Regions from separate parts of the Rhizobium sp. ARZ01 genome, predicted to be linked through region 2. Evidence: riboswitches for the same ligand, from Rfam matches in the RefSeq annotation. Region 2 holds a riboswitch; the other holds the start of a gene.
What was found. A riboswitch is a leader RNA that binds a small molecule or an ion and turns the genes downstream of it on or off. The one in region 2 is predicted to bind thiamine pyrophosphate.
Positions count from the first base shown of each region.

Region 1: it holds a riboswitch for thiamine pyrophosphate, as region 2 does, so the genes downstream of both, IB238_RS18440 (ABC transporter permease) here and thiB (thiamine ABC transporter substrate binding subunit) in region 2, are expected to answer to the same signal.

Region 1 is NZ_JACVAE010000003.1:219,894-226,052, forward strand. It holds gene IB238_RS18430 (NAD-glutamate dehydrogenase) at 1-587, shown strand, start outside; gene IB238_RS18435 (MFS transporter) at 735-2,132, shown strand; TPP riboswitch at 2,195-2,297, shown strand; gene IB238_RS18440 (ABC transporter permease) at 2,444-3,226, shown strand; gene IB238_RS18445 (ABC transporter substrate-binding protein) at 3,223-4,170, shown strand; gene IB238_RS18450 (hydroxyethylthiazole kinase) at 4,176-4,913, shown strand; gene thiE (thiamine phosphate synthase) at 4,900-5,562, shown strand; gene thiD (bifunctional hydroxymethylpyrimidine kinase/phosphomethylpyrimidine kinase) at 5,559-6,159, shown strand, end outside.
Region 2 is NZ_JACVAE010000003.1:458,874-465,032, reverse strand. It holds gene IB238_RS19500 (ABC-F family ATP-binding cassette domain-containing protein) at 1-992, opposite strand, end outside; gene IB238_RS19495 (thiamine diphosphokinase) at 996-1,655, opposite strand; TPP riboswitch at 1,761-1,873, shown strand; gene thiB (thiamine ABC transporter substrate binding subunit) at 1,919-2,923, shown strand; gene thiP (thiamine/thiamine pyrophosphate ABC transporter permease) at 3,027-4,637, shown strand; gene thiQ (thiamine ABC transporter ATP-binding protein) at 4,630-5,370, shown strand; gene IB238_RS19475 (M48 family metalloprotease) at 5,720-6,159, shown strand, end outside.

The DNA of each region.
Region 1 (6,159 bases), 240 kb from region 2:
CCGGCGCCATCAACGCGCCGATGGAGACGGCCGTGCACAAGCTGAAGCAGGCCCTCAAGCAGCTACGGCCGCATCTTGCCGGGCTGATGCCCGAGGCCGCCCGCGAGGAACTGCGCCGCAAGGCGCTGTCCTTCGAGGACAAGGGCGTGCCCGAGCAGCTTGCGGGCGAGATCGCCGATTTGCTCGCCATGAGCTTCGTTCCGGAGATCATGCTGATTGCGACGCAAACCGCCGACAATCTCGTACGCACCGCGCAAACCTATGCCGGCATCAGCGAAACGCTCAACGTCGGGGCGCTTCTCGGTGCCGCCGGGCGCGTTCCGACGACGGACCTTTACGAGTCGCTCGCACTGGCCCGCAACCTTTCGGACATCGCCAATGCGCGGCGCGAACTCACCATGTCGGTGCTCGCCAAGCACAAGGGCGACAAGAACCCGCTTTCGGCCTGGCGCTCGGCCGACGCCGAGCGGCTGGGCATGGTGACGGGACGCCTGGGTGCGTTGACCGAGGCGGGAGAGGCGACGCTTGCGAAGATCTCCGTCGCCGCGGGCGTCCTGAGCGACCTTGCACACGGCCGGGCAAGGTGAGAAAGTCCCGCCGGGCGCTGTGGCGCCCGGCATCTCTTGCCGCTTGAGACGGTCCGATAGAACGACAGCCGGCTGATGATGAGCTGTTGACCTCAGGACTTGCGTCATCGCCGGCATCGGCTGCTCCAAGCGTGCGTCGGAGGGGCAATGACGGGAAGGCAAGATACGGGCGGGCGCCGGACAGGGCGGCTCGGCATCTGGGGCTGGATGCTGTTCGACTGGGCGGCCCAACCCTTCTTCACCGTCATCACCACCTTCATCTTCGGCCCCTACCTTGTCTCGCGGCTGGCGGCGGATCCGGTCGCCGGCCAGGCCGCCTGGAGCTACACGCTCACCATCTCCGGCATCATCATCGCAGTGCTGTCGCCCGTGCTCGGCGCGGTCGCGGACAGGACCGGCCGGCGCAAGCCCTGGATCGGCTTCTTCGCCGTTGTCCAGATCGTTTCTCTCTGGGCGCTCTGGTATGCTGCGCCCGGAACAGGTCTTTTCGTGTCCCTGACGATGATCGTGCTTGCGACCATCGCCGCCGAGTTTTCCATCGTCTTCAACGATTCGATGATGCCGCGACTGGTGAAGCCCGAGGAGGCGGGGCGGATCTCGAACCTTGCCTGGGGTCTCGGCTATCTCGGCGGCATGATCGTCCTGATCGGCGTAGTGCTGCTGCTGGCGGCCAATCCGGACACCGGCAGGACCACGCTCGGCATCGAGCCGCTGTTCGGGCTGGACGCGGCCAAAGGCGAGGACGCGCGGATCACCGGGCCGCTTTCGGCCGTCTGGTATCTCGTTTTCGTCCTGCCGATGTTCCTGTTCACGCCCGATGGCGGGCGCGGCATGAGGATCGGCCCCGCTGTGACGGCGGGGTTTGCGGACTTGCGCCATACGTTTGCGGAGCTGAAGGGCCGTCCCGGCATCGTCCGCTTCCTGATTGCCCGCATGATCTATCAGGATGGCGTCAACGGGTTGCTGGCGCTGGGTGGCACGTTCGCGGCCGGCATGTTTGCCTGGCAGACGATGGAGCTCGGCATCTACGGCATCATCCTCAACGTGGTGGCGATCGGCGGCTGCCTCTGGGCGAGCCGGCTCGACGGCCACTTCGGCTCGAAGGGCGTGGTGGTCGCAAGCCTCATATGCCTGACCATCGCGACCCTCGGCATCGTCTCGACGGCGCCGGGCCATACCCTGTTCGGGCTCATCCCGCTCTCTTCCGCCGATTCCGGCGGCCTGTTCGGCACGGCGGCGGAGAAGGCCTACATCGTCTACGGGCTGCTTGTCGGCATCGCCTTCGGCCCGGTGCAGGCGTCCGCCCGCTCCTATCTGGCGCGCAGCGTGGCGCCGGAGGAGGCCGGACGCTATTTCGGTCTCTACGCGCTGACCGGGCGGGCAACTTCGTTTGCCGCCCCGCTTTCCGTCGGCCTGATCACCAGCGCGACCGGTTCGGCAGCACTCGGCATGGGGGCGCTTGTCGCCTTCCTTGCCGTCGGACTGGTTCTCCTGCTGCCGGCGCCCTATCCGGCGCACGACCCGGCTACACGCGCGGCCGCATAACGGCTTCCGGTCGCGATATCCACAGCGGCCGTTGACATTCGCAACGGACTTGGTCAGTTTCCCCTCATTCCGAGGGGGGCATCCTACGATGCTGAGATGGCGGTGAGCCGGACCCTTGAACCTGATCCGGGTCATGCCGGCGTAGGAACGGAAAAACCGCCTTAGCCGGCGTCTCTTTCTATTCTCCGCTTCACCTGGATCTCCGTGATGATACGTCGGGAGATCGATCGATGATGCTTAGTTACCCCACCACTTCGAACAGGCTCCGGCTGTTATCAGCTGATCTGCAAGACCGCGCCGTCTGACACAAGATGCGGGCCCTACATGCGGGGCTGGCGCTGTCGGCACTCGTCACTCTGTGGCAGGCCGCGGTCTGGCTTTTTGATCCCCCCTCCTACCTGATTCCGTCGCCTATGGCGGTCGCAGCGGCATTGGCGCAGCGTCCCGGCCTTTTCGTCGAGCATGGTCTGGTGACGCTCGGAGAAATCCTGGCCGGGTTTCTGTCCGGCACCGTCTTTGGCATCGCCACGGCGTTCGGCCTGGCGGCACTGCCGCGGGTCGGCCAGCTCGTCTGGCCCATGGTTCTGATCCTGCAGGCCCTTCCCGTCTTCGTGCTGGCGCCGATCCTGGTGCTCTGGCTCGGCTTCGGCATGGCGTCGAAGGTGGCGATGACGACGATCATCATCTTCTTTCCGGTGGCGTCCGCCTTTGCCGACGGGCTGCGGCGCACCGATCGCGCAATCCTAGACGCGGTATCGCTGACGGCGGCGACTCACTGGCAGGCACTGGTCAGCATCCGCGCGCCGCTGGCCCTGCCCGGTCTCGTCTCGGGCCTTCGCGTCGCAGCCCCGCTCGCTCCGCTCGGCGCAGTGATCGGCGAATGGGTGGGCGCCTCTGCCGGGCTCGGCTTCGTCATGGTGCAGGCCAATGCCCGTATGCAGACCGACTCGGTCTTTGCCGCCATGGCTATGCTTGCTGTGCTGACCATCCTTTTGCGGATCGCCGTCGACCGCCTCACCGCCGGCCTCACCCCCTGGGTCGCCGAGACAGATCCCACCGCCTTCCCGTCCTTACGCAGGAGAACTCAACGATGAAAATACGCACCCTTTCCTTCGCGATCGTCGCCCTATCGGGGCTTCTAGCGGCCGCCCCGACGCAGGCGGCCGACAAGCTCACCGTTCTCCTCGAATGGTTCGTCAACCCGGATCACGCGCCGATGGTGATCGCCAAGGAGCGCGGTCTTTTCGCCGCGGCCGGGCTGGACGTCGAGCTTGTTCCGCCGGCGGATGCATCCGCGGTGCCGCGGCTCGTTGCGGCGAAACAGGCCGATATCGGCGTACATTACCAGCCCAATCTCTATCTCGACCATGCCGCCGGTTTACCGCTCGTGCGCTTCGGCACGCTGGTGGAAACCCCGCTCAACACGGTCACCGTGCTCGCCGATGGCCCGATCAGGAGCCTGAAGGACCTGAAGGGAAAGAAGGTCGGGTTTTCGGTCTCGGGCTTCGAGGATGCGATGCTGAAGCGCATGCTTGCCTCAGATGGGTTGAGCAATGACGACGTCGCGCTCATCAACGTCAACTTCTCGCTGTCGCCGTCGCTGATCGGCGGCAAGGTGGATGCCACGCTCGGCGGCTTTCGCAATTTCGAGCTGACGCAGATGCGGCTCGAAGGCCACGAGGGCCGCGCCTTCTTCCCGGAGGAGCATGGGGTTCCGGTTTACGACGAATTGATCTTCGTGACGCACAAGGACCTTGCCGCCGACGATCGCCTGCCGCGCTTCCTCGCGGCCGTCGAACAGGCGTCCGTGTATCTCACCAATCACCCGCAGGAGGCCTGGCAGCTCTTCATCAAGGCCCATCCCGACCTCGACGACGAACTGAACCGCCAGGCCTTCACCGACACGCTGCCGCGCTTTGCCAAGCGGCCGGCCGCGCTCGACCGGGGCCGGTACGAGCGGTTCGGCGCCTTCATGAAAGAGAGCGGCCTGATCGAAGAGGCGCCGGCGATCGAAGACGTCGCGATCGAGATCCGGTGATCGGCATGCGCGACCTTCCATCCCCGCAAATGGCGGCCCGGCTTCTTGCCCGCGTCAGGGAACAGCGCCCGCGCGTCCACTGCCTGATGAACACCGTGGTGCAGAAATTCACCGCCGACGGCATCACCGTCGTCGGCGGCATTCCCTCCATGACCTCTTCGCGTGAGGAGATCGCCGACTTCGTGGCGAAGGCGGATGCGCTGACCGTCAACCTCGGCACGCTAGATGCCGAGCGACGGACGGTGATCCTGCGCGCCGTCGAGGTCGCCAATGCCGGCAGAAAGCCCTGGATCCTCGACCCTGTTCATTGCGACTACTCGCCGTCACGTCTGGCGTTCGCCCGCGACCTGATCGCGCTTAAGCCGACGATCGTGCGCGGCAACCGGTCGGAAATGGAGCTGATTGGCGCGACCGCGGAAAGCCTGCGGATCCAGACAGGCCCCGTCGATTATCTGGCACAGGGAAGCGTGACGGTGCGCATCGCCAACGGCCATCGCTGGATGGCGGAGGTGACGGGCACCGGCTGTCTCTCGGGCGGTGTCATCGCCGCCTTCATGGCGGTGGAAGAGGCCCCGCTGAGCGCCGCTGCCTGCGCGCTCACTGTTACCGGCGTTGCCGCCGAATGCGCGGCAAATAATGCCGCCGGACCGGGCACGTTCGGCGTCGCGCTTCTCGATGCGCTCTCCGCGCTCGGTGAAAAAGAACTCGTTGCTCTTGCAAGGATCGAACATGACCAAGATTGACTACCGATTGAACGCGCTGGTCGATGCGGGGCTTACCGCTGTCGGCCCGCTTCCGCAGCTTGCGAACCTTGCGGCAAGCAATGGCGCGACGCTGATCCAGTATCGCGACAAGACAGCATCCACGCGCACGATGATCGAGACGGCGCGGGCCATCTGCGAAGCGCTTGCCGGCAGCGGCGTGCCGCTCGTCGTCAACGATCGGGTGGACGTGGCGCTTGCGGCCGGTGCGGACGGGGTGCATCTCGGCGCCGACGACATGGATGCCGAGACCGCGCGGCGGCTGCTGGGACCGAACGCGATCATCGGCCTGACGGTGAAGAACGCAGCGGACGCGGAGCGGGCCGGTCGGGCGCCCGTCGACTATGCCTGCATCGGCGGGGTGTTCGAGACACTGTCGAAGGTGAACCCCGATCCGCCGGTGGGCATAGAGGGGTTTGCCAGCTTGCGCGCGCAGCTTCGCGCCCTGAACCCGGCATTGCTCGTCGGCGCGATCGCCGGCATCGATCTCGACCGCATTCCGTCCGTCATCAATGCCGGGGCAGACGGAGTTGCCGTGATCTCGGCGATCTTCCGCGCTCCCGACATCGCGGCAGCGGCCCGCGCCTTGCGGGCGTCGGTCGATGCGGGGCTCGACGGGAGGGCGGCATGACGGCGATCGCGCTAACCATTGCCGGATCCGATAGCGGCGGCGGCGCCGGCATGCAGGCGGACATCAAGACCTTTTCGGCGCTCGGCGTTTACGGCGCGAGCGTCATCACCGCAATCACGGCGCAGAACACGAAAGGGGTGAGCGCCGTCGAGGACATCTCCGCGCCTGTCATTGCCGCCCAGATGGAGGCGATCTTCACCGACCTGAAGGTCGATGCCGTGAAGATTGGCGTGGTCTCGCGCGTCGAGACGATCGAAGTGATTGCCGACGGGCTGAGGCAGTTTGATATTCGGCCGGTCCTGGACCCGGTGATGATCGCCACCTCCGGTGACCGGCTGCTGCGAGAAGAAGCCATCGAGGCCCTGATCGGCGAACTCGTTCCCCTCGCCCGGATCGTGACGCCCAACCTGCCCGAGGCGGCGCTCTTGACAGGATCGCCGATCGCCACGGATCGGCCGGCGATGGTTCGACAGGCCGAAGCGATCATGCGGGCCGGCGCCGGCGCCGTTCTCGTCAAGGGCGGGCACAGCCGGAGCGCCGACAGCACCGACCTGTTCTTCGACGGCGAGGAGCTTCTGGAACTGCCCGCTCCGCGCA
Region 2 (6,159 bases):
TGTCCGGTCAGAATTTTAAGGAGCGTCGTCTTGCCGGCACCGTTCGGACCCACGAGACCAATGCAGTCGCCGCGGTGGACGCGGATCGAGAAGGGAGCGACGATCGTGCGCTCGCCATAGGCTTTGGTCACCTTTTCGGCCTCGATCACCAGCTTGCCGGACTCCTGTGCGTCCGAAGCGGTTGCCTGGACTGTGCCCAGCGCACCCTTGTGGCCGCGGTAGCGGCTACGCATGTCATGGAGTTCTCCAAGGCGGCGCATGTTGCGTTTGCGGCGTGCCGTCACGCCGTAGCGCAGCCAGTGTTCTTCACGCTCAATCGCCTTGCCGAGCTTGTGCTGCTCCAGTTCTTCGGCTTCGAGAACCTGGTCACGCCACGCCTCGAAATGGCCAAAGCCGCGGTCTAGCCGGCGCGACGTACCGCGATCGAGCCAGACGGTCGCGTTGGAGACCTTCTCGAGGAACCGACGGTCGTGGGAGATGACGACCAACGCCGAGCGGCTCCTTGTCAGTTCGTCTTCCAGCCATTCAATCGTCGGCAGGTCGAGATGGTTGGTCGGCTCATCAAGGAGCATGATGTCCGGCTCCGGCGCCAGTACGCGGGCGAGCGCCGCCCGACGCGCCTCACCACCCGAGAGCGTCTTCGGATCCTCCTCGCCGGTCAGCCCAAGATGGGAGAGCAGATAGGTGACCCGATAATGATCGTCGCCTGGACCGAGTCCAGCTTCCGCATAGGCCGCAACCGTCGCAAATCCTTCGAAATCTGGAGCCTGTTCGAGATAGCGGATGGTTGCCGAAGGATGGCGGAAGATCTCGCCTGACTGCGGCTCGACGATGCCGGCGGCGATCTTCAGAAGGGTCGACTTGCCCGAACCGTTGCGTCCGACAAGGCAAATGCGGTCGCCAGGCTCGACCTGCAGGTTTGCGCCGGCGAGCAATGGCGTTCCGCCGAAGCTCAGGAACGTATCGTCCAGTTTCAGAATGGGCGGTGCCAAGTGTCAGGCTCCTGAAAAATCGTAGGGTCGGGCGAGCAACACGGCCAGCCCGGCATCAAGGGTGAAGGTGACGGGGCCGAGCGCCACGTTGGAAACTGTGCGCGAGGAACCGAACGGAAGGTCGAACGTGTTCAGCGGGTAACGCACGTTTTGGATTGAAAGACCCGCCAGCGCGGTCAGGCCGAGAATGGAGAACAGACTCTTCTCCGGCAGGTCGATCACAGTCCGGCCAAGCGGCAGCGGCCAGGCCTCCTCCAGCCCGGAGGTCAACATGATGTCCAAGCCATCTTTCTTGAGCGCCGCGGCGTGAAGCAGATGCATCAGCGCGTGATCGCTGCGTTCGCCGCCGAGGGCGCCGGCGAGGATCAGCCTTCGCGCCCCGCGTTCGAGCGCCGCTGACACGGCGATCTCGCCATCGGTGGCGTTCTTGGCGACAGGATAGGACTCACGTGGAACGTGGCTCCAGGCTTCGAGCTCTTCAGGAGAGGTGGAATCGAAATCACCGACCCAGGCTTCGGGCGTGATACCGAGCATTGCGGCATGACGCATGCCTCCGTCGGCAGCGATGAAGCGGGCACCGGCCGTCGCCATCCGGAACCGGAGCGTCGGCTCAAGATCTCCTCCAAGAAGGACGACAAAAAATTGGTCGGCAGCGTTCGTCATGCGCACACCGTCTAGCGCATGTTCCGCGGGAATGGAAACGCCTTTGCAGATGATGGACCGGCAGCAAGCCGCTTGCATACGGGGCTGTGCCGGACTAATGCTCTTCATGCTCTAACGGGGTGCCTGTGGCTCGTAAGAACCAAAGGCTGAGAGGCATACGCCAACCCGCGGAACCTGATCCGGTTTGTACCGGCGGAGGGATTAGACGGCACATCCAGCGCCCTATTCCCGTTCATTGGATCGAAGAGGAGGCGCTGATGCGCATGAGACTACTCTCCACGCTTACGCTGCTCGCCGCAGCATCGTTCGTCTCGCCGGCGGTTTCGGCCGACAAAACGCTCACCATTTACACCTACGAGAGCTTTGTCACCGAATGGGGGCCGGGAGCCAAAATTGCCGCTGCATTCGAGAAGACCTGCGATTGCAAGGTCGAATGGGTCGGCGTCGCTGACGGCGTGGAACTGCTGACGCGGCTTAAGCTGGAAGGCGCAGGCACGAAGGCAGATGTTGTCCTCGGTCTCGACACGAACCTGATCTCTGAAGCCAAGGCAACCGGGCTCTTTGTCCCCCACCAGCTTTCTCCTGAAGTCCTGACCGTGCCTGGTGGTTTCGCAGACGACACCTTCCTCCCCTATGACTATGGCCACTTCGCAGTCGTCTATGACACGGAGGCACTGAAAAACCCGCCAAAGAGGCTGAAGGAACTGGTCGAGGGCGATCCGAACGAAAAGATCGTCATCGAGGACCCCCGCACTTCGACACCGGGTCTCGGCCTGCTGCTCTGGGTCAAGTCCGTCTACGGCGACAAGGCGGGCGAGGCTTGGACGAAGCTGAAGGACCGGGTTCTGACCGTCACCCCCGGCTGGTCCGAGGCCTATGGCCTCTTCACCAAGGGCGAAGCGCCGATGGTGCTCTCTTACACGACCTCCCCGGCCTATCACATGGTGGCGGAGAACAGCGAACGCTATCAGGCAGCCGCGTTTTCCGAGGGCCATTACGTACAGATCGAAGTCGCCGGCATGACCAAGGCAGCCGACGATCCGGAGTTGGCCAGGAATTTCCTCAGCTTCATGACCGGCCCCGATTTCCAGTCGATTATTCCCGAGACGAACTGGATGATGCCGGTTGCCGCAACCCACGCTCCCCTCCCTGACGCTTTCGGCAAGCTGGTAAAGCCCGAGCACACCTTCCTTTTTTCCGCCGACGAGGTTGCAGCAAACCGCAAGGCCTGGATTGACGAATGGTTGGCAGCAATGAGCGCCAAATAAAGGCCAGATTACCTGCGGAGGTGCGGGACGGCTCCTCCGGGCTGATGTGGCAAGGCACCCGCGTCAGCCGCATGAACCGCGAACGTGATGCCTTGAGCACTGCATGTACACGACGAGCGAAAGAACTGCGATCATAGGAGCCGGGGGCATAGCCCTCGGCTTCATCCTGCTGTTCGCCGGCCTTTCAACTGCAATGCTGCTCTTGAACGCCGAAGGTGGCACCGGCGGTGCACTGTTCGATGCCTACCTTATCCGCGTCGCGCGGTTCACGCTCGTCCAGGCCAGCCTGTCGACCCTGCTCTCGGTCGTCATCGCCATCCCGGTTGCCTGCGCTTTGGCGCGCCAGCGGGGTTTTCCGGGTCGCACATGGATTGTTCGGCTTTCCGCCCTCCCCCTCGGTCTCCCGGCACTGGTGGCGGCACTCGCCATCGTCGAGGTATGGGGCCGTCGCGGCGTCGTCAACGAGGTGCTTGTGCTACTCGGGCTCGACAATCCCATCAGCGTCTACGGCCTGGCAGGCATCCTCATCGCCCATGTCTTTTTCAACCTCCCGCTCGCCGCGCGCCTGATGCTGGCCGGATTGGAGCGCATTCCAGCAGAATATTGGCTGACCTCGGCCAATCTCGGCATGCGGCCGGCTGCCGTCTTCCGCCTGATCGAATGGCCGGTCATCCGTGGGCTCCTGCCCGGAATTGCCGGCCTCATCTTCATGCTTTGCGCAACGAGCTTCACGATCGTGCTTACGCTCGGTGGAGGTCCGGCCGCGACGACGATCGAAGTCGCGATCTATCAGGCACTGCGGTTCGACTTTGATCCGCAGCGCGCAGTGATCCTGTCGGCGATGCAGATCGTGGTCACCGGAACGCTGCTGGCATTGATGCGGATGCTTGGAACGCCGGCGGAAGAGGCGCCGACGAGCGGCCGCATCGTGCGACGCTTCGACGGGAAACGAAGGAGGATCACCGACAGCCTCGCAATCTCGGCTTTCGTGCTCTTTACCGCCACGCCGTTTGTCGCCATCGTCACGTCAGGACTTTCCGCCGACCTGACCCGCCTTGCGGCAGATCCGTTGCTGCATCAGGCCTTTTTGACCAGCCTTGCAATTTCAGCTACTTCGGCCGCACTCTGCCTCGCCATCGCACTTCCCGTCGTTGCCGTTCCGCAGCTTACGGCGTCCGGGGGTAAGCCCGCACGATATCTGGCGGGCGGGCTTCAGGCCACAAGCTCGCTCATCCTGCTCGTGCCGCCCGTCGTCGTGGCGACCGGCTGGTTTCTGATGCTGCGCCAGTTTGGCGCGACGGGACCCTTCGCACCTTACGTCGTGGTTGTCGTCAATGCCCTTATGGCCCTGCCATTTGTGGTACGTGTGCTAGGCCCGGCCTACCGAACGCATCTTGCCCGCACGGGCCGGCTCTCTGTCAGCCTCGGTGTCACCGGGTGGCATCGAGTGAGGTGGATTGATCTGCCGGCATTGAAGCGGCCGCTGATGACAGCCTTCGCCTTTGCCATGGCCTTGTCGCTTGGCGATCTCAGCGCAATCGCCATCTTCGGTGCGGATGGGTTTGTTACCTTACCCTGGCTGCTGTTCAGCCGGATGGGAAGCTATCGCACGGCGGATGCGGCAGGAATCGCACTACTGCTGGGTGCTATCTGCCTGCTGCTGACGCTGCCGTCCACCGCAGGGGAAAAAAACACAGGGCAAGAGAATGGTTGATCCCGCCCGCCCAAACCCGGATGTCCCTGCGATCGATCTTGTGGCCGCCACCGTTCAGTTCGAGCAAAAGCGTCTCGTCTTCAATTGCGCCATTACCAAAGGTGCAAGCGTTGCCGTCACCGGTCCGTCCGGAGCCGGCAAGTCGACGTTGTTCAACGTCATTGCCGGGTTCCAGCCTGTTCGCTCAGGCAGCGTGGCGATATTCGGCAAGGACATGAATGGGCGTGAACCGGCAGCACGCCCGGTGTCCATCGTGTTCCAGGAGAACAACCTTTTCGCGCACCTCACCGTCAGCCAGAACGTTGGCCTCGGCGTCGATCCGTCGCTTCGCCTCGATGCGGCCGGGCGCGAGCAGGTCGAATTGGCCCTCGCCCGCGTCGGTCTCGCCGGCTATGGACATCGCATGCCAGCCCTGCTTTCGGGCGGAGAGCGGCAGCGGGTGGCACTTGCCCGTGCGCTCGTGCGCCGCCGCCCCATCCTGCTCCTCGACGAGCCCTTCGCTGCACTCGATCCGGCCATGCGCGCCGACATGGCAGCACTTCTGTCTGAGCTTCGCACTGAAACGGGGAGTACGCTGCTGTTCATCACGCATCAGGTCGAAGACCTGCGGCGTCTCGCCGATGAGGCAATGTTCATCGACAACGGAGCGATCGCCCTAATGGCACCGATCGAGGCTTTTCTTGCGCACCGGGAGCTGCCCGCACTGGCCGACTTCCTTGGCATTGATGAATAACGCTTTTCCGACGAGGGATTGCCATACTTTGGACGCTACGCTGTGTCACCGGAGCCACATTGAAAACCGATTCTGGAATCGGGAGTTGTCGGCAAGGGGCAGTGCGTCTATCTCTCGGCGAAAGGTCCTTTCAGGACCAGCGGGTATCGGCACGATACATCGGAAAGCCGTGACAACAATCCGAACACGCGAGGGTACTTCGTCTTCGAATCGGATACGGTCCGAACGTCGACAGGTCTGAGTGTTCTCCGGATCGGGAAGCGGGTTGCGAAGGGGCATGGAACGAATGCTGGGCGTGGGTCGGCATCAGGGTTTTGGCAGAGGACGCGGGGCGGCAGTTGCGCGCGCGATGCTTGCCCTTGCGCTGGCCGGTGCCGTTGCGTCATGCCAGGCTTTCGATCAGACCTACGAGCCGACCGTCGCACCGTCGTCCAGTCCACAGATCGTCGACGAGGTTCAGAAGAACGACCCCCGCGCTGCAATGGGCGCGCGTGAGCATCCGCGCATCGTTGCAAGCTACGGCGGTGAATACAAGGACGCCAAGACAGAGCGTCTGGTTGCCCGCATTGCCGGAGCGCTGACTGCGGTCTCGGAGAACCCGACCCAATCCTATCGGATTACCATCCTCAACTCGCCAGCAATTAATGCTTTCGCATTGCCGGGCGGCTATCTTTATGTGACGCGCGGCCTTCTGGCGCTTGCCAACGACGCCTCGGAAGTCGCAGCCGTTCTTTCGCATGAAATGGCGCATGTGACGGCAAACCACGGCATCGAGCGACAGAAGAAAGA